Silvibacterium dinghuense: one gene and its partner. The protein of the gene in region 2 interacts with the protein of the main gene of each other region in a pairwise test. Links are inferred from orthologs where the notes say so. Each region holds a gene or a part of one and is shown on either strand. Other genes may lie near its edges. The genes, in order: ESZ00_RS08075 and dnaA.

Region 1 (7,519 bases), 130 kb from region 2 along the record:
AGAGAACAAGCAGCGTCCAGGCAGTACCGCCAAAATGCGCGAGGGTGCGGGCGTGGCTGAGTGCCTGCGCCTTGAGCAGCTTGTCCGGTGGCAGCGTGTAGACGGTGGGGAAGCTCGTCATAGAGCCAGCATAGAGCCGGACGCGGATGTTTGGGCAGGCGCGATTCACATTGCCTCGTAACGGGCAGGCAAGTACACTGGCGACACTCAGGCCTACCTCTGACCCGGCCTGTACCGAGCGTCTTTCCGCATGTTGCATCGTTCGCGCCGTCTTCTTTCCTCTGTCGTTCTCGCCTCCACGACTTTTTTTGCACTGCCGCTGCTGGCTGCGCCTGGCTCCCAGCCCGATTCGCCACTTCTCAACGCAATGAGCACAGAACTGCATCGTGCGGTAACGAGCCTGGGCGCGCCATCCGCAGGCAAAGCGGATGACGACTCGCAGCCGGCTCCCTACTTTGTGAGCTACGACGCGCACGACCTCTCGACGGTGTCCATCACCGCGCAGCAGGGCGCGCTGCTGGGAGATGACGCGGCGAACAACCGCGTGGTGGATGTCGTGATCCGCGTAGGCAGCCCGGCGCTGGACAACACGCATGGGCAGCATCGCGCCTCCGCGATTACGACTGTGCCGCTGCCGCTGGCCGATGACCAGGAGGCGTTGGCGCGGTCGCTGTGGTATGCGACGAATGCGGGCTACGGCAAGGCGCTGCAAACCTATCTGCAGGTAAAGACCGAGACGGGCGTGCGCGCAGACGAGGAAGATAAATCGCCGGACTTCTCGAAAGACACGGCGCAGACGGCATTGCAGGCTCCAGCACCTTCCCTCTCCGTGAACCGCGCGGCATGGGGCGAGCGGCTGCGAGCGCTGTCGGCAGTCTTTCGTGAGTATCCGCACGTGTACACGAACTTCGTGATGATGACGGCACAGAGTGAGACCGGATACTTCGTCTCCTCTGAAGGCGCGAAGGTGGTGACGCCACACCAGCTGGCGCGCGTCGTGGTATTTGCGAGCACGCGCGCCGATGACGGGATGGACCTCTTCCGCGCGCAGACCTTCGAAGCCAGAACTGCGGCCGAGCTGCCTTCGCAAAAAGAGATGGAAGCAGCAATGCACAAGCTGGGCGCGAGCCTCGAGGACCTGCGCAAGGCGCCTGTGACACAGCCCTACGATGGACCGGCGCTGCTCTCGGGCCGCGCAGCAGCGGTGTTCTTCCACGAAGTGCTGGGACATCGGCTGGAAGGCCAGCGGCAGCGTGGCGACCAGGAAGGGCAGACCTTTACAAAGGACATCGGCAAGGCGATTCTGCCGCCGTTCCTCTCGGTGGCCGACGATCCGACGATGGCGACCTTCGACGGCACATACCTGAGCGGCTATTACAGCTATGACGATGAAGGGCAGCGTGCGGAACGGGTGGCGCTGATCCAGGATGGCGTGCTGAAGACGTTTCTCATGTCGCGGCTGCCCATCGCGAGCTTCGCCAGCTCGAATGGGCATGGACGCGCGCAGATCGGGCTGATGCCGACGGGCCGGCAAGGGAACCTGATCGTGAGCTCAACGAAAACAGTGCCGGATAAGGAGCTGCGGCAGATGCTGATCGACGAGGCCAAGAAGCAGAACAAGCCCTACGGGCTCTACTTCGACGACATCTCGTCGGGCTTCGCGGTGACGAATCGCGCGGCACCGCAGGCTTTCCAGGTGATTCCTCTGGTGGTCTATCGCGTCTATACCGACGGCCGGCCGGATGAGCTGGTGCGCGGGGTGAGCATCGTAGGCACGCCTCAGGCGGCGCTGACGCGCATCGTAGCGACGGGCAATCATCCGGAGATATTCAACGGAGAATGCGGGGCCGAGTCGGGGAGCATTCCAGTCTCGGCCATTGCGCCGGCGATGCTGGTCAGCGAGATCGAGACGCAACGCCAGGAGCAGGGTACGGCGCGGCCGCCGATTCTGCCACCGCCGACGGCCGTCTCCACGGCAGCTCCGGAGGTGCATGAATGATCCGTACACTGACATACGGGCTGCTGGGCGCTGCGCTGGTACTGCCGATTTCCGCCGCAGCACAGACGCAAGCTTCTTCCAATACAGCAGACGCGGAGAAAGATCCGGTTCTGACGGCGATGTTGACGGAGCTGCATCGGAATCAGTCCCAGCTACAGTTACAAAATTTCGAGAAGCCATATTACATCGAGTACCGCATCGACGATGTGACGCAGTACGAAGCATCAGCAGGGTATGGCGCTCTGGTTGGCGAGCACGAGACGCATCGGCGCATTGCACGCGTAGTGGTGCGGGTGGGAGATTACAAGCTCGACTCCTCGGGCGAGCGCGGCGATGCTTCGCTTGAAGTCACGTCCATCGACAATGACGCGATGGCGTTGCGCTACGCGCTGTGGGCGGCGACGGACGCAGCCTACAAGAATGCACTCAACAACCTGACGGCGAAGCAGGCAGCGCTCAAGTCGGTGCAGACTCCGCCACAGGCCGATGATTTTTCGCACGAGAAGGCGGTGGTGTCGATTGCGCCGGTGGCGCACCCCGATCTTGACCGCGCGGCGTGGATGCAACGCCTGGTAGAGGCGACGGGAACCTACCGCAGCGATGCGGCCACGAAAGACTTTGCCGCAGAGATTCAGACAAGCGAAGGCACGCTCGAGTCGCGGTTGCGCACCGAATACCTGGTGAACACCGAGGGAACTATCGTGCGCAAGAGCGGTGTAACCTATCGCGCCGAGGTGCAGGCCGAAGCGCAGGCAGCAGACGGCATGCGCCTTGAACGCTCCTACAGCGTGAGCGGCGTAACCAATGCAGACCTGGGCAGCGCAGAACACTTCCACAATGGCATTCTCCGGATGCTTACCGGGTTAAACAATCTGCGGCTGGCTCCTGTGATGGCCGACGAATATCACGGACCGGTATTGTTTTCGGGCGGCGCATCGGCACACGTCTTCGACGAGCTGTTCGCACGGGCGCTGGCGGCACACCGGCCGGAGCTGGGATCGTCGGCACGCACGGTTGGGCCGTTCGCTTCGAGCTATCACACGCGTGTGCTGCCGGACTTCATGAAAGTGATCGACGATCCTTCGCTCACTACCTTCGACGGCAAGCCGGTGCTGGGCGCGTACACGATCGATGACGAAGGGGTGCCGGCGCAGGCGGTTACAGCGGTCGACAATGGGCGACTGCTGAGCTATCTCACCGGACGAGAACCGATCCGCGATTTTCCTGCATCGAACGGCCACGCGCGAGCGGCAACAGCTGGCGCGGCAACACCGCGCGTGGGCGTACTGCACATCGAGTCTTCGGAGACCATCTCGCCTGACGAGCTTGAGAAGAAACTGGTGGCCATGGGCAAGGACCAGGGCCTCGACTCGGTGTACCTGGTGGATACGCTGAGCGGGACGGAGCGTCCACGCACGCTGTTCCGCATCAAGGTGTCGGATGGCTCGCGCGAGATGGTGCGCGGAGCACAGCTGGGCGATGTCGACCTTCGGCTGCTGCGCTCGGGAATCCTGGCGGTGGGCAACAATCCATATGTCGCCAATACCTTCGGCGACATTCCGAGCACCGTGATTGCGCCGCCGCTGCTCTTTGACGATGTGACGGTGAAGAAGGCAGAGCAGAGGAACGACAAGCTGCCCTACTATCCTCCGCCACAATAGCGGTGATTGCACCGTCGCAGTCATGCCTGCGGCGGCCCTGCTACACTGGCGGGACTTCCATACCAGAGCTTGAGGTTCGTCGATGCACGTGCTTCGCTGTCTTGTGGTTCCCGCCGCTCTCACCGCCGCCCTTATTGCGCTGCCAGTCTTCGCGCAGACACCCGCACGCACACTGATCCGCGCCGGACACGTGCTGAACGTGCATGACGGCTCGGAGCCCTCCGACCAGACGATCATCGTAACCGGCGACCGCATCACGGCGATCGCGCCCACAGCCTCCACGCCGAAGCAGGCCGGAGACACGGAGATCGACCTGCGCGGAATGACCGTCATGCCGGGGCTGATCGACGTGCACACGCATCTCACAAGCGCCACCGACTTCGATCCCTACACAGAACTGGCAACCTCGGTCGCGAAGAGCGCGCTGATCGGCGCACGCAATGCGAAGGTAACGCTCGAAGCCGGATTCACGACGGTACGCAACGTAGGCGCCGAGGGTTATGCGGATGTGGATCTGCGGGATGCCATCAACGAAGGATTGGTGGAGGGGCCACACATGCAGGTGAGCGGGCCACCGCTGGGCATCACCGGCGGCCACTGCGATGAGAACCTGCTGCCGATCGGCTACCACGTGCAGGCAGGCGGTGTGGCCGACGGCGTGGAAGCGGTGCAGCACAAGGTTCGCGAGACGATCAAATACGGCGCGGATGTAATCAAGATCTGCGCGACGGGCGGCGTGCTCTCAAAGGGCGACGACCCGCAGGCATCGCAGTACACGCTCGAGGAGATGAAGGCCATCGTCGCCGATGCGCACCGGCTGGGGCGCAAGGTGGCAGCGCATGCGCATGGATCGCAGGGCATCCTGTGGGCGACAGAGGCCGGGGTTGACTCCATCGAGCACGGCTCATACATGAACGACGAGGATATTGCGGCGATGAAGGCGCACGGTACCTACTTTGTGCCAACGGCGTACCTCATCGACTGGATGCAGCAGAGCGGAAAGCTTCCTCCGTTCTATGCCCAAAAGATGAAGGATGTGAGCGCGGTGGAGAAAGCGAATGCCAAGCGAGCCATTGCCGCGGGGCTGAAGGTTGCGCTAGGCACGGATGCAGCAGTCTATCCGCATGGACTGAACGCGCATGAGCTGGATGTGTATGTGAATCAGTTCGGCATGACGCCGCTGGCCGCGATCCAGACGGGAACGCTCAACGCAGCGGACCTGATGGGATGGAGCGACAAGATCGGTTCCCTCGACGCGGGCAAATGGGCCGACATCATCGCGGTCGAGGGCGATCCGCTGAAGGATGTGCGCATTCTTCAGCATGTGCCGTTCGTGATGAAGTCTGGCACCGTCTATAAGAGCGAGATACCACACGCATGAAGGCAACGGGCTTTGAGTTTCGCTTTCGCATCTGGATCGGGTTCCTGATTTATGTGCTGGGCTTCTGGACGCCATGGCTACGCTATGGCGCTGGCGCGGCTCGGGTAACAACGACATGGCTCGAGCTTTCGGGCGAGCTGGGACGCGTCATGCCGCTCGAGACGGCTTCTCTCACGATCACGCTGGCAGCGCTGGCATGCATCGCAGCCGGCGCTGCATTTCGCGTGTGGGGCACAGCCTATCTCGGCGGCTCGATCGTGCAGTCGGCGACGATGCATGCACAGGGAGTGGTCGCAGCCGGGCCGTATCGGCACGTACGCAACCCACTCTACTTCGGCGCATGGCTGTTCGGCGTGGGTATCTCGATCCTGATGCCGGTGACGGGAGCCCTGGTGTTCATCGTGCTGAGCTTTGTGCAGGTCCTGCGGCTGATCCTGCGAGAAGAGCCATATCTCACCGGGCAGCAAGGGCAGGCGTATCTCGACTACTGCGCGCGAGTACCGCGATTTGTGCCCAGCGCAAAACCGAAGCTGGCAGCATCCTCTCTGCATCCCGCGTGGGCACAGGCCATGGTGGCAGAGAGCTTCTACCTGACCATGCTGATCGCATTTGCCGTGCTGGCGTGGCGCTATAACGCGCAGCTGCTGACGCAGGCACTGCTGGTGTGCTTCGGGCTGTCACTGGTGGTGCGAGCGCTGTTCGTGCGCAAGGCATGAAAAAAGGGAGACGGGCCTCAGATCCGTCTCCCTCTCCCTAATAAGTGATTGCCGCGTTATGGTTCTTTTCAGGCGGCGGCTGCCTGCAATGCCATGACTACTTCTTCGGCGGAGCGATGGTATCCTTCGCGGCCTTGGCCACGCGGAACTTGACCACGGTCTTGGCCTTGATCTTGATCTGCTCACCGGTCTGCGGGTTGCGGCCGATGCGCGCCTTGCGCTCTGCCTTGACCAGACGGCCCAGGCCAGGGATCACGAATACGCCGTTCTTCTTGGTTTCCTTGATCGCGGTTTCCGCGAGCAGGTCAAGGAAGGCCGCGGCCTGCTTGTTGGTCAGTTCGAGCTTCTCCGCCAGAAGGCGGACCAGTGCGGTTTTGGTAAGAGCTGCTGCCATGTGTTTCCTCCTCAGATTTCGTTTGTTCGCGAATGGAGAAATTCTGCGCAACCTCTCCAACCGCCTTGCCAGTCTTCTTCGCCGCTCGCCGGAACTGCTTTCGTCCTTTGTTTATGCGGGTCTGAGAGACCTACCGCCGTTTACCTTGCGGCTTTTCCGGTGGCGTTGTCAACAGCAAAACCCCGGTTTCCACAGGTTTTTATCGGTATTTCTGTGTTTTTTGGCTGCTTTTGCCCGAAATCGGGCACTTTTTGTCCTCGTAATTGAGAAAAACAGCTTTCCATACGGACACGCGCCTCCCTGTGGAGGTTGCGGCGCATGCAGCGATTTCACGCCGCGCCACAGCGACGCGATCGCTTAAGAGAGCCCGAAAAGCGGCTTGCGTTTCGGCTGTGCAGCGGCGAGCAGCGGCTCATTCAGAAAGCCGACCAGCGGCGTGGACAGACGAAAATATTTCTCGATCGTGATAGAAAGATCGGGCCTGAGAGCGGTTGCGGCAGGCAGCTCAGCCAGCACTCCCCACTGTCGCCAGCGAACCCACTCCAGCGCCGGATGCTCGGCCGGAAAGCCCTTCGGCGGGCGCGTGAGCGCCATCGGCTCATGCAGATTCATGACCCGGCGAAGCTTCTTGTCCTCCACGAGCGCGCGGAAGCGTTCGTGATGCGCGAGCAGATGCGTGCGGATGGCGAAGAGCTGCTCCTTGGGCGGCATGTAGACGCCGGCAGCAATGAGCACGCCTTCGGGTGCGATCTGCAGATAGTAGCCGCTTCCCGAGGTCTTCTCCAGGCCGGCATGTGTCCACCATGCGGCGATATGCGTCTTATACGGCGTCTTGTCGGCGGAGAAACGCGTGTCGCGATAGATGCGGAAGAGGCTCTTGTGCGCGGGACGAATGTGGCCGGGAGCGTAATCCATCATGCCGGCGGTCAGGCGTTCGATGAGGGCCAGCATGGGCTGCTTCAGCTCCTGCTCATAGACCTCGCGACGCGCTTCGAACCATTCGCGCCGGTTGTTGCGCTTGAGGTCGCGGAGAAACTTCAATCCTGCTTCGCGGAAGTAAGGGACTGCGGTCGGATGGCTCTTCGCAGTTGAAGTCTTCTTCTTCGCTACAGCTTTTTTTGCTGCTTTAGCCTGCATGCCGGTCATTCTATGCTGAGAATGAGATGGGAATTTCCTCAGGCCTGCGGGCCTGTCTGCCGGCATTTCCATTCAGGAGCTCATCGATGACCGCACCTCGTACTTTGCATTGGCTTTTGCTCGCATGCTCTTCGCTGTTATGCGCGAGCGCAGGCATGGCCCAGTCTTCCGGAGCTTCTCCGGTCGACCCACCAGCAGGCGCGCATCTGCTGATGACCGCGCAGGGCCAGG
Region 2 (15,531 bases):
GTCGGAATCATCGACATTCGAGTGCGAACCGACGGAGACGAACATCCGCTTGCCGTCCTTCGAGAAGGCGATATCGCGCGTCCAGTGGCCACCGCCGCGCAGCTTGCCACCGCCCGGCAGTTCGGCGAGTTGCTCGGCCGCGCCGGTCGCCTTCAGATCGCCGCTCTTATAAGGAAAGCGGACGACTCCGTCCGTGTTACCGACGTAGACCCACTTCGGGTGAGGACCGGCGGGATAGAAGGCGATGCCGAAGGGCAGATTGAGATTGTCGGCGAAGGTCGAGACCTCTTTCGGCTTGCCGTCGGCGCCGACGCCGCGGAAGACCATTACCTTGTTCTCATAGCTGAGGGCGACAAAGAGATCGCCGTTCGGCGCCTTGCGAATCAGGCGCGGCTGGTTGAGTCCGGTGTAGTACAGGCTGACCTTGAAGCCGTCCGGCGCGATCGGCATGGCGCCTTCCGGCCTTTGGACCATCTGCGCTCCGTTATCGACACCCTTGGTGGCATAGGGAGCGGGCAGATCGGCGACGGTGAGCTTGCGGGTCACGCCCGGCTTCTCTTTCTGATAGTTGGTAAAGGCATCCTGGCCGGTGAGAACCTGACCGGAATCCTGAGCAAAAGCAGCGCAGCCCAAAAGGCCACAGACGGCAGGGGCAAGGGCGAGACGGAGCAGATGAGTGCTCAACATTCGTTCCTCCTGAAGCGGTGAGCGAAAGCAGTGAATGGCGTCAATAGACGAGCCAGGTATGCAAAAAAGCGAACGGCGCCCAAACGAACGAGAGTTTAGACAGGTTTGAAACAACCACGGAAAGCAAATGGATGGTTACGCTTCCCCGGAAAGCAGTGTACTCGTTTCAGCACTCAACCGTCCGGATCGTGCAGGGAACCATGCCGCTCATGCAGGGAACGAAAACCTCAGTGTGATGCGGATGTACGGCCAAGCGTAGCGGGCACGGCAACCAGGCGCTGCAGCAGATCGTCCGGAATCGCCGCCGTCAGTACGGCCCGGTTGTGATGCTGATCAATACGGGCACTGTCCAGCAGGGTGCGGGTATCGCTGGCGACAGCCGCTTCAGCCGGATCGGTCGAGATACCGGGCTGGTCGGCGGCGGCACGGGCCAGGCTGAGCAGGGTGCCCAGGGAGTCCACGGCCGCCTTGGCATCGGCGTCGCTGGAGGCAATCTCTTCCACGCGAAGATGCGTCTTTCCGGCCCAGCTGAGCGAGGCGACAAAGGTCGCGTCCTGCGCGAGAGGCAGCGACAGTCCCATGACGCTGAGGCGCCCGTCGTTATCTCCGAGCGGCAGACCGATCTGGCCAATGCCCCAGGCAAGCGAGAGCAGCGGCACGTCTACATAATGCTTCGCCAGCAGCGTGGAGCCGGTGAACGGCAATGCGGCGGTGCGATAGCGATCGAGAATGGAGTGAATCTGCTCCGCCGAAGGAGTATTGCTGACGGCGATCATGTCATAGCTGAGAAGAGCCACGCGCACGGTGCGGCCGTCATTGGTGATGCTGTAAATATCGTGACCGGCGTAGGACTCGGTCGAAGCGGACTCTCCCTGCAGCCACGCGGCAACGCGGCGTCCATCGAAGTGACCAACAAACACCTCGGAGAAGGCCACCGGGCCATTCGGCCCCTTGGGGTCGCTCATGCGATGGAGCGCGAAGGCAGCTTCGTCGAGATCGCGCTCGGGCTGGATGCCGGTAGCATCGATGAACTTCTGGTAGTCAGGATCGTGCGCCACGGGATGACGGTCAAAGTGCGTGGCAGCGCGCAGGGGGCGCAGGTCCACGTAGACGATGCCGTCGGATTCGGGCAGCAGCCGCGCCGCTTCCGGCGGCGCTTTCTTGCGAAGGTAGATGGCAGCGCCAACGAGCAGCAGGAAGAGAACAACGATCGCGATGGTAAGCCGGGTGCGGCGACGCATAGGTGAGGAGTGACCCTGTGAGCAGTGTAGCTCACAGGGCTCAGGGCTCAGGGCTCAGGGCTCAGGGCTCAGGGCTCAGGGCTCAGGGCTCAGGGCTCAGGGCTCAGATGAGAGTGTCGAGGATGTGGGTACCCTTTGTGTTTCGCAGCCAAAAGAAAATGCGGGCTCAGGCAAGAATGCCGGAGCCCGCAGAAAACAGCTTTTAGCTAGAAGCCAAGAGCTAAGCCACTACCAGCTGATCTTCGCAGAGAAGGTCGCCTGGCGAGGATTCGAGGTCGTTACCTTCGGATTGCCAAAGCCGGTGTACGAGGCATAGAGGCCGGCATCGTCGAGGTAAGGATCGACGCTCGAGTAATTGGGGTGGTTGAAGACGTTGGAGAAGTTGGCGCGGACCAGGGCATTCATCTTTTCGTTCAGCTTGAAGTTCTTGGTCACGGTGAGGTTGGCGGTGTTGGTCCAGAAGTCGCGGGCATCGTTGCGGGCGACATTGCCCCACGGTGAGTTGAAGGCCTTCTGGGCGTAGGTGCTGTTCATGATGTAGCGGACGTCGGACTTCGAAACCGTCTGCACGCTCGCATCGTCGGTCTTGTTGGCATTGTTCCAGCTGATCAGCGTGGTGGCCGAGGCGTTGCAGGAAGCTCCGCCGTAGTAGGCGCAGACGTCGCCGGCATAGGCGCCCACTTGCTGCACATTCGCCTTGCGGCTGCCCAGGAAGGGACGGAGGTTATCCGGACCCGCGCCGTAGGAGCCATTGAAGGTGTAGTCGGAGACGCCCGAGTGGCTGCCGTAGTCGTCGAAGCCGTACTGGATCGGGGTGTAGGTCTGGCCGGAAGCGATGAAGTAGTTTCCGGAAAGGCCCCAGCCGCCGAGCACGTGACCCTCAAGGCCATGCTGCTCCTTGAAGAACGGGATGTTTTCGACAAAGTTCAGGGTGAGATTCTGCGGGAAGTCGAGACCCGAGAGGCCGTGCTCGCCGCTCTTGTAGTTCAGCGGGTTCTGGGCAATGGCCGAGGTGTTGCCACCTTCTCCGCTGCTGAAGATCTCGCTCGAGTTGTCGGTGGTCTTGCTCCAGGTCCAGGCAGCGGAGAACATCAGCTGGTGGAAGAGGTCGTTGGCCCGCAGCTCGCTCTGCAGCGCGTGGTAGTCCGAATAGCCGGTGTTGGTGCGCTGACGGATGATGTAGCTGCTGCCATCCTCGCGGCCATTGGTCGTCGACCAGGTGACGTTGGAGGGAATGGCGCTGGGGAAGGCCTCGGCCAGACCCTCGAGGTAGGGGTTGGCGTTGATGGTCTGGAAGAGATCACCGCCGTGGTTGCCCACGTAGCGCACCTCGGCCACCAGGTTATGCGAGAGCTCGCGCTGGACGCCGAACGACCATGCCGAGACGTAATCGGCGCGGAAATTCTTCGACTCGTTGATCTGGGTGTAGTCGCGCGGATCGGCGACGCCCTTGGTCAAATAAGAGGAGAGCGCCGAGCGCACATTCGCCCCGGTCGGGTCCGCAGGCAGAACACTATCGACTTCCGAGGCCTCAGTGAGGGACTGCGAGAGCACCTGCGGAGCCGAGTCGGCGGTGTTCAGGTAGATGTTGTAGAACGGCGGATCGTAGGAGAGGCGATAGCCGCCGCGCAGCACGGTCTTGTGCGTGGTGCCGAGGAAGCCGGGCGTCCAGGCGAAGCCGATGCTGGGGCCGAACATATGGTTATCGGCGGGCAGCTTGGTCGCCGTGGTTACAGACAGGGGCAGCGAGGGATCCCAGAGCGGATCGGAGCTTTCCTGCGATTCGGTGTCGAGCTTATTGAAGAGGTTGCCCGGCTGGCCATAGGTGCTCCAGGTCAGGCCCAGGTTCAGGGTCAGGTTCGGCTTGATCTGCCAGTCATCACCGGCATAGAGGAAGGTGTCGTACTCGCGGAAGTCGAGCGTGGTTTTGCCGTCGGCGATGTTGATCTGATACGGCGTGCTGGTCATGTAGTTGGACCAGTTGGAGAAGTAGAATTCTCCGTTCACATAGGGCAGGAAGGTGTTGGGCGAGCGCTGGTAGGTCCAGTTCACGCCGGCCTTCAGGTGATGGTTGCCGAGCTGGTAGTTAAAGTTGTCCTGGAGCTGCCAGGTGTTGACGATGCGGCCCTGGGGCAGGTTGGTCGCCGGACCATAGGCCAGGCTGGAGTTGCCGGCGGTGTTGCCGACGTAGACGTGCGTCACGCCTTGCAGCAGGTTTGCCGTCGAGGGGTCGGAGTTGTTGCTGCTGCCGCCGAACTGCGTGTTCTCGCGGTCGAAGCCGACTGAGAGCTCGTTGACGATGTGCTGAGTGATGGCGCGCGTCCAGCCCAGCTTGACGGCCTGGGAGAGCGAGGGCTCATTGTAGAACCAGCCGCCGGCGCCGTTGTCACCGATGTCGAAGAAGCTGTTACGCGAGAGGATGTAGCGAGCGACGATCGTGTCTCGGCCATTCGAATAATCCACACGTGGCAGCCAGTTGAAGAGGTGCGAGCGCTCAGGCACGCTGCGCTGCACGTAGCCGTACTCGATCGGGCAGCTGCTGTTGCCGTTGATGGTGGATTCGATCGGCGTCCCCACCACCTTCGGGTTGCCGGTGGTGAAGCTGAAAGGGCCATAGGTATTCAGCGCGGAAAGCGCATTCGCATTCACGGCGCCGCAGGCCGCGGCCTCGGTCAGGCCGGTCTGGGTCGGCGTGATGCCGCCCGAGGTGTAGATCTCCGACTCGTGCCAGAGCTGCTGGTCAAAGCCGTTGAAGAAGAAGACCCGGTCTTTGAGGATGGGGAAGCCGATGGTGAAGCCGGCAAACTCGGTGTTCGAGCGCGGATTCTCGGTGATGTCGTCGAAGTTCTTCTGGTACGGGGTCAGCGTCTCGAGATCGTTGTTGGTCCAGTTGCCGTAGATGCTGCCATGAATATTGTTGGTGCCAGACTTGGTCACCACGTTGATCACCGAGCCGCCGTTGCGGCCGTACTCGGGACCGAAGTTGTTGGTGATGATCTGATATTCGCTGGCGAATTCGGCATCGCCGACCTGAAGCGCCGGGCCGGTCACCGAGTTGTCGTTATTGTTCTGGCCGTCGATCTGCTGATCGTTGTTGCGGCCTCGGCTGCCATTCGAAGCGATGGCGGCGCCGTTGGTATCGCCGTAGTCGAGATCGCGGCTGGCGTTAACGCCGGGCACCAGCAGGGCCAGATTGTCCAGACCCTGGTTCTCATTCACGTTCGCGAAGGAGGCGATGGTCTGGGCGGAGAAGTCGTTGGTGACCTGCGCCTGGGTAGTTTCGATGAGCGGCGTGGTCGAGCCGGAGACCTCGACGGTGGACTGCGCACCGGCCACGCCCAGGGTCACCGCGCCGAGGCCGGTATCCTGCGAGGTGGTGACCACGACGCCGTCCACCTTCCTGGTATCGAAGCCGGCGCTGATGATTTCAATCTTGTAGGTGCCCGGGGGCAGCAGGCTGAAGTGGAAGGTGCCAGACTTCTCGGTAGTCGCCTGGAAGACGACTCCGGTCTGGGTGTTGGTGGCCTTCAGGGCCGCTTCACCAATGGATGCGCCCGAGGCATCCACCACGGTTCCCGAGATCGAGCCCTTGGTCACCTGTGCAAATGATGCCAATGGCATAAGAATTAATACCAGCAACAATACGAGCAAACGGTGTAGCGTCACAACTGCTTTCAAATCAGGTCTCCCTTAAAATGCAAGGCAAAGGCTCGCACCTCGTGGCGGGTGCCAAGCCGGTTGGACTATATCGATGTGCAACGGCGCAGGTAGAGAAGCCGCTCCAGGAGCCTGGCAGCGGACTTTAGAGGTTAGAGCGATCGAAGAATCGCTTTTGGATCAAACCTCGATGGAAGCCGCCCGCGAAATACACGACACCTTGCGACAACAAAGATTGTGAATTGCGGGTGACATGGCAACACAGTAACAGGGTTATAACCTTGCGTCCACGCCAAAGAAGTACAATCGCGGATTTTTGTGTCCGAATTTGCCTCGGAAAAATCTCGACAGCGTTTCCACTTAGGTACCCCCGTAAGCCCCCCGCAGGCTCTCGCCTTTGAGAAGTGGAAAGGTTCAAGCCCCCAGCTCCGAGCCTTGAGTCAGAAAGAGTCCTGTAGTACCCCACCGTCAATGTGTACTTTCCCATGTCTCAAAATCGAGACATGGGCACCCGGGGCCTTCTTCTCTTGAGGAAGGCAGGCCCGAAACGCGATCAATGGGAGCGGGGGCCGGAGGCAAGAAACCTGCACGGCCAGCGGGAGCGGATGCCGAAGGCGATCCGCCCTGCGCGCAGCAGTTAGTTGTTCAGCGTCTCGTTCAGCTTGTTGAGCGTGCTATTGAGGTTCTTGTCGGCGCGGCGCTGCTCGTCGATCTTGGCGATCGAGTGCATGACGGTGGTGTGGTGCTTGCCGCCGAACTGGCGTCCGATCTCGGGCAGCGAGGCCTCGGTCATCTGCTTGGCCAGGTACATGGCGATCTGGCGAGGCACGACGACAGCGCGCGAATTGTTCTTCTGCTTGAGTTCAGCCACGCGCATGCCGAATTGCTCGGCGACGGCGCGCTGAATGGCCTCGATGGTGATCTTGCGCACCTGCGTGTCGATGAACTGCTTGAGGCACTGCTGCGCGGTAGGCAGTGTCAGCTCCACTCCGTTCAGGCTGGACCAGGCGAAGAGACGCGTGAGCGCGCCTTCGAGCTCGCGCACGTTGGTGCGGACATTCGAGGCGATGAACAGCGCCACGTCCGTCGGCAGCGCAACATGCTCGCTCTCGGCCTTCTTCTGCAGGATAGCGACCTTGGTCTCGAGATCCGGCGGCTGAATGTCGGCGATGAGACCCCACTCGAAGCGCGAGCGCAGGCGGTCTTCGATCTCGGGCAGCTCCTTGGGCGGACGGTCCGAGGCGATGACGATCTGCTTCATGTTCTCGTGCAGCGCATTGAAGGTGTGGAAGAACTCTTCCTGCGTGCGCTCCTTCTGCGAGAGGAACTGGATGTCATCGATGAGCAGCAGATCGACCGAGCGGAACTTGTCGCGGAAGCTGGTCATCTTGTCATAGCGCAGCGAGTTGATCATCTCGTTGGTGAACTTCTCGACCGAGACGTAGCAGATGGAGGCATTGGGGATGCGCTGCTTGACCTCGTGGCCCACGGCCTGCATGAGGTGCGTCTTGCCCATGCCGGTGCCACCGTAGAGGAAGAGCGGGTTGTAAGCCTTCGAGGGGCGCTCAGCGACGGCTTCGGCCGCGGCGCGCGCGAACTGGTTGCCGGCGCCGATGACGAAGGCGTCGAAGGTGTAGCGCGGGTTCAGCTGCGCGGCTGAGGACCAGTCAAAGCGACCCTGCTGTGGCGGCGCGGGCGCGTTGTTACGCGCGTAACCATTCCTGTTGCTTGCAGGCGCATTGGGCGCGTGCGTGGGCACAGGCGGGAAACCGCCGTCTTCACGGGGCTGAGCGAGGGTCGGATCATCCTCGGGAGTGACGAACTTGACGTCGTCGAACTCCAGCTGCAGTGCGTCGATGGCTTCCTGGATCAGATCGCCGTAGTGATCGCCCACATGCTGGAACTCCGGCGTGGGGATGCGCACGTAGAGCAGGCGTTCCTTGGCATGGCTGAAACGCGTGGGCTTGAGCCAGGTGTCAAACGACTGGCGATTGATCTTCTTTTCGAGCGCACCGAGAATCCGGACCCACGGATTGAGCACGGTGGCGGGAGTAGCAACAAAAGACATTCAGGTTCCTTGCTTGAACGCTCGCGGCGATACCGGCTTCGTAGCAAACCTGTAACCAATGCGACGCGGCCCCGATGATACCGGGCTGAGACGATGCGTATTCGCTGGTCAGGAGGCGCATGATCTGGATCGTTCTCAATTCCAGTGCGCTGTACGAGCGGGCTGACAGCCGCGAGGCGTCAGGAAAATCTCATATGAACGTTGCCGATACTAGCACAATTCGGGGGCCGATTTACGGAGCTTTCGGAGCGAAATTTCTCAGCTGCCGAAGTTGCACCACGAAGTGTGAAATATCGCGTTTCTTTGCAAATGCCGCGATGGAAAAAGGGGAATCAGGGCGCTGCCGCTACGGGTACGCGCCCCAGGTACAGGCGATTCTGCAATCGCCCCTAAGAACTTGCTGGCAAAGTTTTCGATGCGCATGACAGACGGTTCGATGTGACTCCACGCGAAATCTTTGCCGAAAACGCGGATAATTTTTATTGCGCATAGCCATCGCCTCCGAAGGCGAGATTTTCGAACCTTGTGCACTTGGAAAGATAGGCCAGGTGCACGGAACCTGTCGGGCCGTTACGCTGCTTGGCGATGATGATCTCGGCCTTGCCCTCGGTGTCGGGATCGGGATTGCCGTTCTCGTCGCGGTTGTAATACGCCTCGCGATGGATAAAGGCCACGACGTCGGCGTCCTGCTCGATCGAACCCGATTCACGCAGATCGGAGAGCATGGGCTTCTTGTCGCCGCCACGCTGTTCGGAGGCGCGGGAGAGCTGCGAGAGCGCAATCACCGGCACTTCCAGCTCCTTCGCAAGAGCTTTCAGGCCGCGCGAAATCGCCGAGACCTCCTGGGTGCGGTTCTCCTGGCGCTTGCCGGGGCCGGTGCTGGCGGTCATCAGCTGCAAATAATCAATGACGATGAGATCGAGGCCGCCGCGCGACTGGCGCAGACGGCGCGCCTTGGCGCGCATTTCGGTGAGCGAGATGCCCGGCGTGTCGTCGATAAAGATGGGCGCTTCCACCAGGCGCTCGAGACCCGCGGCCAGCTTTTCCTGGTCGTCACGGCCAAGGAAGCCCTTCTGAATCTTCTGCGAATCGACGAGCGACTCGGAGGCGAGCATACGACGCAGCAGCGACTCCTTGCTCATTTCGAGCGAGAAGACGGCCACCGTGCTGTTGCCGCGCACCGCTGCGTTCTGCGCGATGTTGATGGCCCATGCGGTCTTGCCCATCGAAGGACGCGCCGCGATGATGATGAGCTCGGACTTCTGCAGGCCGCTGGTCATGCGGTCGAATTCTTCGAAGTGCGTGGCCAGGCCGGTAACCTCGCGGCCTTCCTTATAAAGATTGTCGATCGAGCCGAACGAGTCGCGAACGATCTCGGGAATGCCGGCAAAGCCGCGCGAAATGCCCTTTTCCGTGACCTCGAGCATCGCGGACTCGGCCGCATTAATGATCTCGAGGGCTTCCTCGCTCTGGTCGGCAGCGCGCGTGATGGCATCGGAAGAGATCCGAATGAGCTGGCGCAGCAGCGACTTGTCTTTAACAATCCGGACGTACTCTTCAATCGAGAGCCGGCGCGGCAGGCCTTCGGTGAGCGAGGCGAGATAAGCGACACCGCCGACGGATTCGATTTCCTTGCGGCGGGCAAGCTCTTCGGAGAGGGTAACGATATCGAGGGCGCGGCCGGCGTCAATGAGCTCGGCCATGCGCGAAAAGATGCGCTGGTGCGAATCGAGGGCAAAGTCCTCGGCCCGGATCTTCTCGGCAGCTTCGTTATAGGCCTGGTTGTCGAGCAGGATGGCGCCGAGAATCGACCGCTCGGCATCGATGGAGGCCGGCAGTCCACGCTCGAACGAAATGTCTGCCGGAGTCGCCATCTGTATAGGCTAGGCGCGTGGTGGGGAGATGACAAGGTCGAGACAGGAGTGGAGAAGTGTGCATGAGGAGTCGGTTCATGGGGGTATGCACATTTCGCGGCCAATGCAAGTACAAATTGCGAACTACTTTTAGTGCAGCCCTGAGGGAAAGGCTGAGACTTTCCTGTGCAAGGCCTGTGGAAATTTAGGAAATCATCCGTCTAAAACCCAGACAGGCGGACGCCGGCGGCGGCAAACCTATATCATCGAAAGAGAGCATTTTTGCAGCGTATGAAACGGATTCTCCTAGCAGCAACGGCGACACTGTCGCTGGTAAGCAGCGCCTCCTTTGCCCAGCAGGCAAGCGACGCGGCAGCGACACCAGAAGTAAAGCAGTTCCAGGGTCTTGAAGATCAGTGGAGCACCGCGCTGATGAAGCGCGATCAATATACGCTCGAGAACCTGATGGCGCCGACCTATCTCGAGATCTCGGCCAGCGGCGACATCACCACGCGCAACCAGCAGATCGCGGATCTCTATGCCAAGACCGGTCCGCAGCCGGTAAGCCTGGAGCACAAGGTCGTCAACATCCGTACTGTCGAAGATGTGACTATCGTCGACGGCACCTACATCCACAAGTGGAAGGTGGGCAACTCGATCCACGAAGAGCGCGGCATCTTCACGCATGTCTACCAGCGCGCGCACGGCGGCTGGGTCTGCATCCACGCGCAGCAGACGGAAGTGGTGGAAAAGGCCGACGACAAGACGAAGCCCAAGGCAGAGAAGAAGAGCAATGCCGAACTTCCCTTCCACGTGCCGTTCTTCCATAAAGGCGCGGAGTCGACGCAGGACTCGAATGTATCGAGCAATACGACGGCCACGCCTGCCAGCTCGACCACCACGACTACAAACACTGCGGCTCCGCAGCCATAGGCGGTCGAACGATGTCGCTGCGCCCGACATGGGCGGAGATCTCGCTTCCCCGCCTGCGGCGCAATTATGCCTTGCTGCGCGCAGCCGCGCCCGGTGTGGAGCTGATGGCCGTGGTAAAGGCCAATGCCTACGGCCATAACGCCGCGCTGTGCGCGCCCGCGCTGGTGGAGAGCGGTGCGCGATGGCTGGGCGTCACCTGTCTTGATGAAGGCATCGCCGTGCGCCAGGCCTGTCCCGATGCCCGCGTACTGCTGATGAGCGGCATCTGGCAGGGCGAGGCTGAGGCCGCGATCGAACACGGGCTCACGCCGGTGGTGTGGGAGACAGCGCATCTGGCAGAGATCAAAGAGGCCGCGGCGCAGCGCGGGATTGCGTCCTTTGCCGTGCACGTCGAAATCGACAGCGGGATGTCGCGGCAGGGTGTGCGTCTCGACCGGATAGAAGCGTTTGCGGCTGCACTGGCACGGACTCCGCACATACACGTAGAGGGAGTGATGACGCACTTCCACTCGCCCGAGGTGCTGGATGATCCTGCCACTGCGCGCCAACTGGAAAACTTCGATCAGGCGCTGGCGAGGCTGGCTGCAGCAGGCGTAACGCCTTCGATCGTGCACGCGGGAAACTCGGCAACAGCACTGACACCGGCGATGACCCGCGCCATAGCAGCGCTCGGAAACAAGCATGGAGCAGCGGCGATGGTGCGGCCCGGCCTTTCGCTCTACGGCTACGCGCCACGCTTCTCCGGCGAAGGCGCGGCCGCGGAAAACACCGAGCTTCAGCCGGTGCTTGCATGGAAGACGCGGGTGATTTCGCTGCGCACCATCGAGCCAGGTGAAACGGCGGGCTACAACGCAACCTTTCATGCGGAGAAGCCGACACGGCTGGCGCTTCTGCCTGTCGGTTATGCGGATGGGCTGAACCGGCTGCTCTCCAATCGCGGCGCAGTGCTGATTCGCGGGCAGCGGGCGCCGATTGCGGGCCGCGTGTCGATGGACCTGACCATTGTGGATGTGACGGACATCGACGGCGTGAAGCTGGGCGACGAGGCCGTGATCCTCGGCGAACAGCGCGCTGAGCGAAGCTGGGCACGCATTACGGCAGATGAGCTGGCCGCCATAGAGGGAACCATCCCCTACGAGGTGCTGTGCGCCATCGGGCCGCGCGTGCCGCGAAGAATTGCCGAGGACGAGAATGGCGACGCATAAGGGCTGGTATGCCGACTGGATGTACTGCTGGGAAACGCGGCTGACGAACGAGGACTCCAACCGCATCGTGCGTCCGCTGGAGTGGGGCTTCGACTGGGTTGAGGACTTCATCGACGCGCATGGACTGCGAGAGAAGCTCTTCGGCGGCCGTGATCCGGAAAGCCTGAGCCGCTTCGAGGCGGAAGACGCGATGGCCGCGCTAAACGCGGAGATCGTGGCGCGCAGCGATGCGTTCTTCGGCTACGAGAAGCCGACCGACTACGTGCTCGAGGAGCGCTATCCGCAGCTCTTCCCCACCAACGTGCGGCCGAAGACGCTGGCTAACGACGCAGAGTGGAAACGCAAAGCAGAGACGGGCGAGATCGAGAAGGCGCAGTTCCTGCGCTTCACCTCGCCGGTGCGCACGAAGTATCCGGAGAACGATCTCGTCAATGCACGGTGGTATCCGGCTCCGGCGGAGAAGATGGCAGGCAAGCCGAAACAGGCCATCATCGTGATGCCGCAGTGGAATGCCGACGCCTTCAGCCACAACGTGCTGTGCTCGCTCTTCAACCGCTTCGGTATCTCGGCGCTGCGGCTCAGCAAGCCGTATCACGACATCCGCCGCCCGGCAGAGCTGGAGCGCTCAGACTACGCGGTGAGCGCCAATCTCGGCCGCACGATCGCAGCCTGCCGGCAGGCGGTGGTCGATATCCGCTGCTGCATGGACTGGCTCGAAGAGCAAGGTTACGAGCAGTTCGGTGTGCTGGGCACGAGCCTCGGCTCCTGCTATGCGTTTATCGCCAGCGCGCACGACGCGCGGCTGCAGGTGAATGCCTTCAACCATGCGTCCACCGCATTCGGCGACGTGGTGTGGACCGGGCAGAGCACGCGGCATATCCGCCAGGGTCTAGAAGAAGCAGGACTGACACAGGAAGGGCTGCGCACGGCGTGGGCCTCGGTCAGCCCGTTCTCCTACATGGAGCGGTTTGCGACACTCACCGATAAGCAGGTGCTAGTGGTGCACGCGAAGTATGACCTGACCTTCATCGAGGCATACTCGCTCGAGACGCTGAAACACTTCTCACGGCTGGGGATCAATTACGAGTCGAAGGTGCTGCCCTGCGGCCACTACACGACCGGCGAAAAGCCCTATGCCTATCTTGACGGCTGGTTCCTCGGCTCTTTTGTGTACCGCGCCTTCCGCGCTGCTGCGCGCAGGGCGATTCCGCCTTCGGCCTCCGCTCCCTCTGGTCGCGAAATGGCAAGGCATGCAACGCCCTAGAGCCGTATCCCCAAGAGCCATTACACAAATTGTCATCCCGACCGGAGCAGGACTGTTTTGTAGTCCTGCGGAGTGGAGAAACCTGCGGGTTTCTACCCGGACAGGCGCAAACCGCAGGTCCCTCCACTTCGCTCACCTTTGGCTCGCTGCGGTCGGGATGACAATGCAGTGATAAATTCTTTGTTTCCTGTGCCTCTATAGGTGGGTACGCCCTAGCCTTTATTCACGGCACGCGAAACGGTGGGATCGAAGTCTGAGAGCGAGAGCAGCGTCTGCTGCGGCGTAGATGCAACCGATGCCGCCCGGGAAGCAACAACCGCCTGGGGGCGCATGTTCGTCGGCAGAAAGACACTGAAGACCGTACCGTGATGTGCGCCCGAGACAGAAGAGCGGAGCTGCAGTCCGCCGCCGTAGCGATGCAGGATGGATCGCGAAACCCAGAGCCCCAGCCCGGTACCCTGCGCGCCCTTCGTCGTGAAGAATGGCTCTCCGATGCGGCTGCGGACCTCCGCCGGCATACCCGAGCCGGTGTCCGCAACGCTGATGCGCAACCCCTGAACCCCCTGATCGGCCCAGTTGCGGGCTGAGCGCAGGCGCAGGCGCAGACGGCCTCCGGGCGCGGTGGCTTCAATGGAGTTGGCGATGAGATTCGAGAAGACCTGGCGCATTTCGCCGGGGAGGACCTTCACCGTTTCGGCGGTTTCGAACTCGCGCTCGACCTGCAGCTGCTTGTCCGCGATCTTGCGGCCATAAAGGGTGAGCACCTCTTCGATGAGCTCGGATGGGTGCACGGGAACCGGGCCGGCGCTCTCACGGGAGAAATTCAGCGTCTGGCGGCTGATCTGGACGACGCGGCTGAGTTCGCTCTGAGCCAGCTCCAGATATTCCTGGCGATGTTCGGAGGACGGATCGACCTCGAGGAGGTAGAGCAGGTTGGTGATGGACTCAAGCGGATTATTGATCTCGTGCACGATGGACGCGGTCAGGCGGCCGAGGGCGATAAGCTTCTGGTTGGCGCGCAGAATCTCGGCGGTGCGATCGATCTCTCCCTGCACGCTGGCGCGCATCTTCTGATCGCGCCGCAGCTTGAAGGCCCGTTCCAGATATTCGGGCAGGCGGCGGGAATCGGAGCGCTGCAACCCCTGCAGAACGGCACGATGCGCAGCGGACAGAGCGGCGTCCATGGAATCCGGCTCGCGCTCAACCAGAACAAGTGAGCTGAGCGGTGCAGCGGCGGAAAGATGGCCGAGAAATTCCTGAAGAGTAAAGATATCGAGCCGCGCCATGGCGTCCTCGGCAATCAGGAGGAAATCGGTGTCATGCGATCTGAGGCGGGCGAGCAGTTCCTCCCGCTCATCGAAGGATTCGATCCGGGCCGTAAGGCCAATGCGTCTCATGGACTGGCGCAGTCCGTGGACTGCGGTGGAATCCATGGTGAAAAATACCACGCACGGGATGGAAATTGCGCTCAGCATGACCTCGTGTACCTCTCTACCTCCCAAATCGGTTCCAAAAGACTCCAGATCAAAGCCAGACCCCAGATAAAGCCAGATGCATTTCCTGTATCTATCGGAAAGCCGGCTCCGGACGCGAGCATGGGGGAAACAGGTTCCGGATGTCGATGTGTTGGCAGGTAGCCGAATGCCTCCCTTTTTGGCTGATGCGGACCGGACCCTGGCCGCGGACTGCCCGATTCCCTGCCAAACGCCCTGACAGGTGTTCTGTGGAAATACGATGTAGCACTTCCCCGTATTGTTGCTTCCGGCACTGGTAACTACGAAGGAACGGGCGCGGGAACGCTCGCCAGAGACGGCGAAATCGTAGGAGTCCAGAAGCTTTCCCGGCAGATTTTCCCGGGTCGAAGGCTTTTTCGCCCTACAATTTGCCGGGAATTATTTGGCATCCCCGCGGCCCCGTGAAAATCTAAGTAAAGGTGACCGACGAAAGGGACTCCGTAACCGCATGAAGGCTTTGCGTTTTTCCGGCCGCCCGCATCCGGCCGGGCTGGCTGTTGCGCTGGCTGCGCTGATGAGCGCCGGCCCCGCCGCGCTTGGGCAGGCAAATCCGAACGATTCGGCGCAGAACGCCTACGTGGGCAGCGTACAAGCCGTGGCGCTCTCGCCCGACGCGAAGAAACTGTCGCTGGACGAGGCGATCCAGCTGGGCATTGCCAACAACCTGGCACTGACGCTGGCGCGGGAAAATCAGAAATCGGCCACGGCACAGCGGCAACAGCTGGTCAACGCGCTGCTGCCGAACATCTCGGCGCACGCGGAACGTGGAACCCACCAGCTCAATCTGGAAGCCGAAGGCTTCAATACGGCGCTCATCGCCAGTTTTCTGACGCCATTCGGACTACCGGCCTCGGAAGCCGCCAGCTTCCCGCTTGTCGCCACGGTCGACTCGACGGTGGGGCAGCTGAATGTCTCTCAGGCGCTCTTCACCTGGGAAGGCTGGGATGTGTGGAAGGCAGCCAAGGCCAACGAAAAGGCAGCCTATTACAACACGCAGTCCTCGCGCGGACTGGTGGTGCTGAACGTAGGCACGGCCTATCTGCAGGCCCTTCAGGCCTCGGCGCAGGTGGACTACGCGCAGGCGCTGCTGAAGACCGACGAAACCCTGC

What was found.
Region 1: the proteins of dnaA (region 2) and ESZ00_RS08075 interact in binary tests that used the Escherichia coli proteins (3 or more experiments, as listed by UniProt). The link is inferred for Silvibacterium dinghuense from one-to-one orthologs.

What each region holds. Positions count from the first base shown.
Region 1 is NZ_SDMK01000001.1:2,056,825-2,064,343, forward strand. What follows is about bases 4,504-7,486. They hold ESZ00_RS08075 (HU family DNA-binding protein), read right to left. Parts: upstream 6,152-7,486; coding sequence 5,855-6,151; downstream 4,504-5,854. Other genes in these bases: ESZ00_RS08065 (metal-dependent hydrolase family protein), read left to right, coding at 4,504-5,041; ESZ00_RS08070 (methyltransferase family protein), read left to right, coding at 5,038-5,757; ESZ00_RS08080 (DUF2461 domain-containing protein), read right to left, coding at 6,509-7,288; ESZ00_RS08085 (DUF3455 domain-containing protein), read left to right, coding at 7,444-7,486. In the rest of the region: ESZ00_RS08050 (M48 family metallopeptidase), read right to left, coding at 1-169; ESZ00_RS08055 (metallopeptidase TldD-related protein), read left to right, coding at 251-1,999; ESZ00_RS08060 (metallopeptidase TldD-related protein), read left to right, coding at 1,996-3,660; more of ESZ00_RS08065, read left to right, coding at 3,743-4,503; more of ESZ00_RS08085, read left to right, coding at 7,487-7,519.
Region 2 is NZ_SDMK01000001.1:1,921,170-1,936,700, forward strand. The notes cover bases 5,439-8,365. They hold dnaA (chromosomal replication initiator protein DnaA), read right to left. Parts: upstream 7,654-8,365; coding sequence 6,223-7,653; downstream 5,439-6,222. Other genes in these bases: ESZ00_RS07545 (TonB-dependent receptor), read right to left, coding at 5,439-5,543; dnaB (replicative DNA helicase), read right to left, coding at 8,133-8,365. Outside these bases: ESZ00_RS07530 (PQQ-dependent sugar dehydrogenase), read right to left, coding at 1-687; ESZ00_RS07535 (hypothetical protein), read right to left, coding at 915-1,928; more of ESZ00_RS07545, read right to left, coding at 2,157-5,438; more of dnaB, read right to left, coding at 8,366-9,527; ESZ00_RS07560 (nuclear transport factor 2 family protein), read left to right, coding at 9,798-10,439; alr (alanine racemase), read left to right, coding at 10,451-11,644; ESZ00_RS07570 (alpha/beta fold hydrolase), read left to right, coding at 11,631-12,908; ESZ00_RS07575 (sensor histidine kinase), read right to left, coding at 13,121-14,383; ESZ00_RS07580 (TolC family protein), read left to right, coding at 14,871-15,531. UniProt on the Escherichia coli protein: Plays an essential in the initiation and regulation of chromosomal replication. Binds in an ATP-dependent fashion to the origin of replication (oriC) to initiate formation of the DNA replication initiation complex once per cell cycle.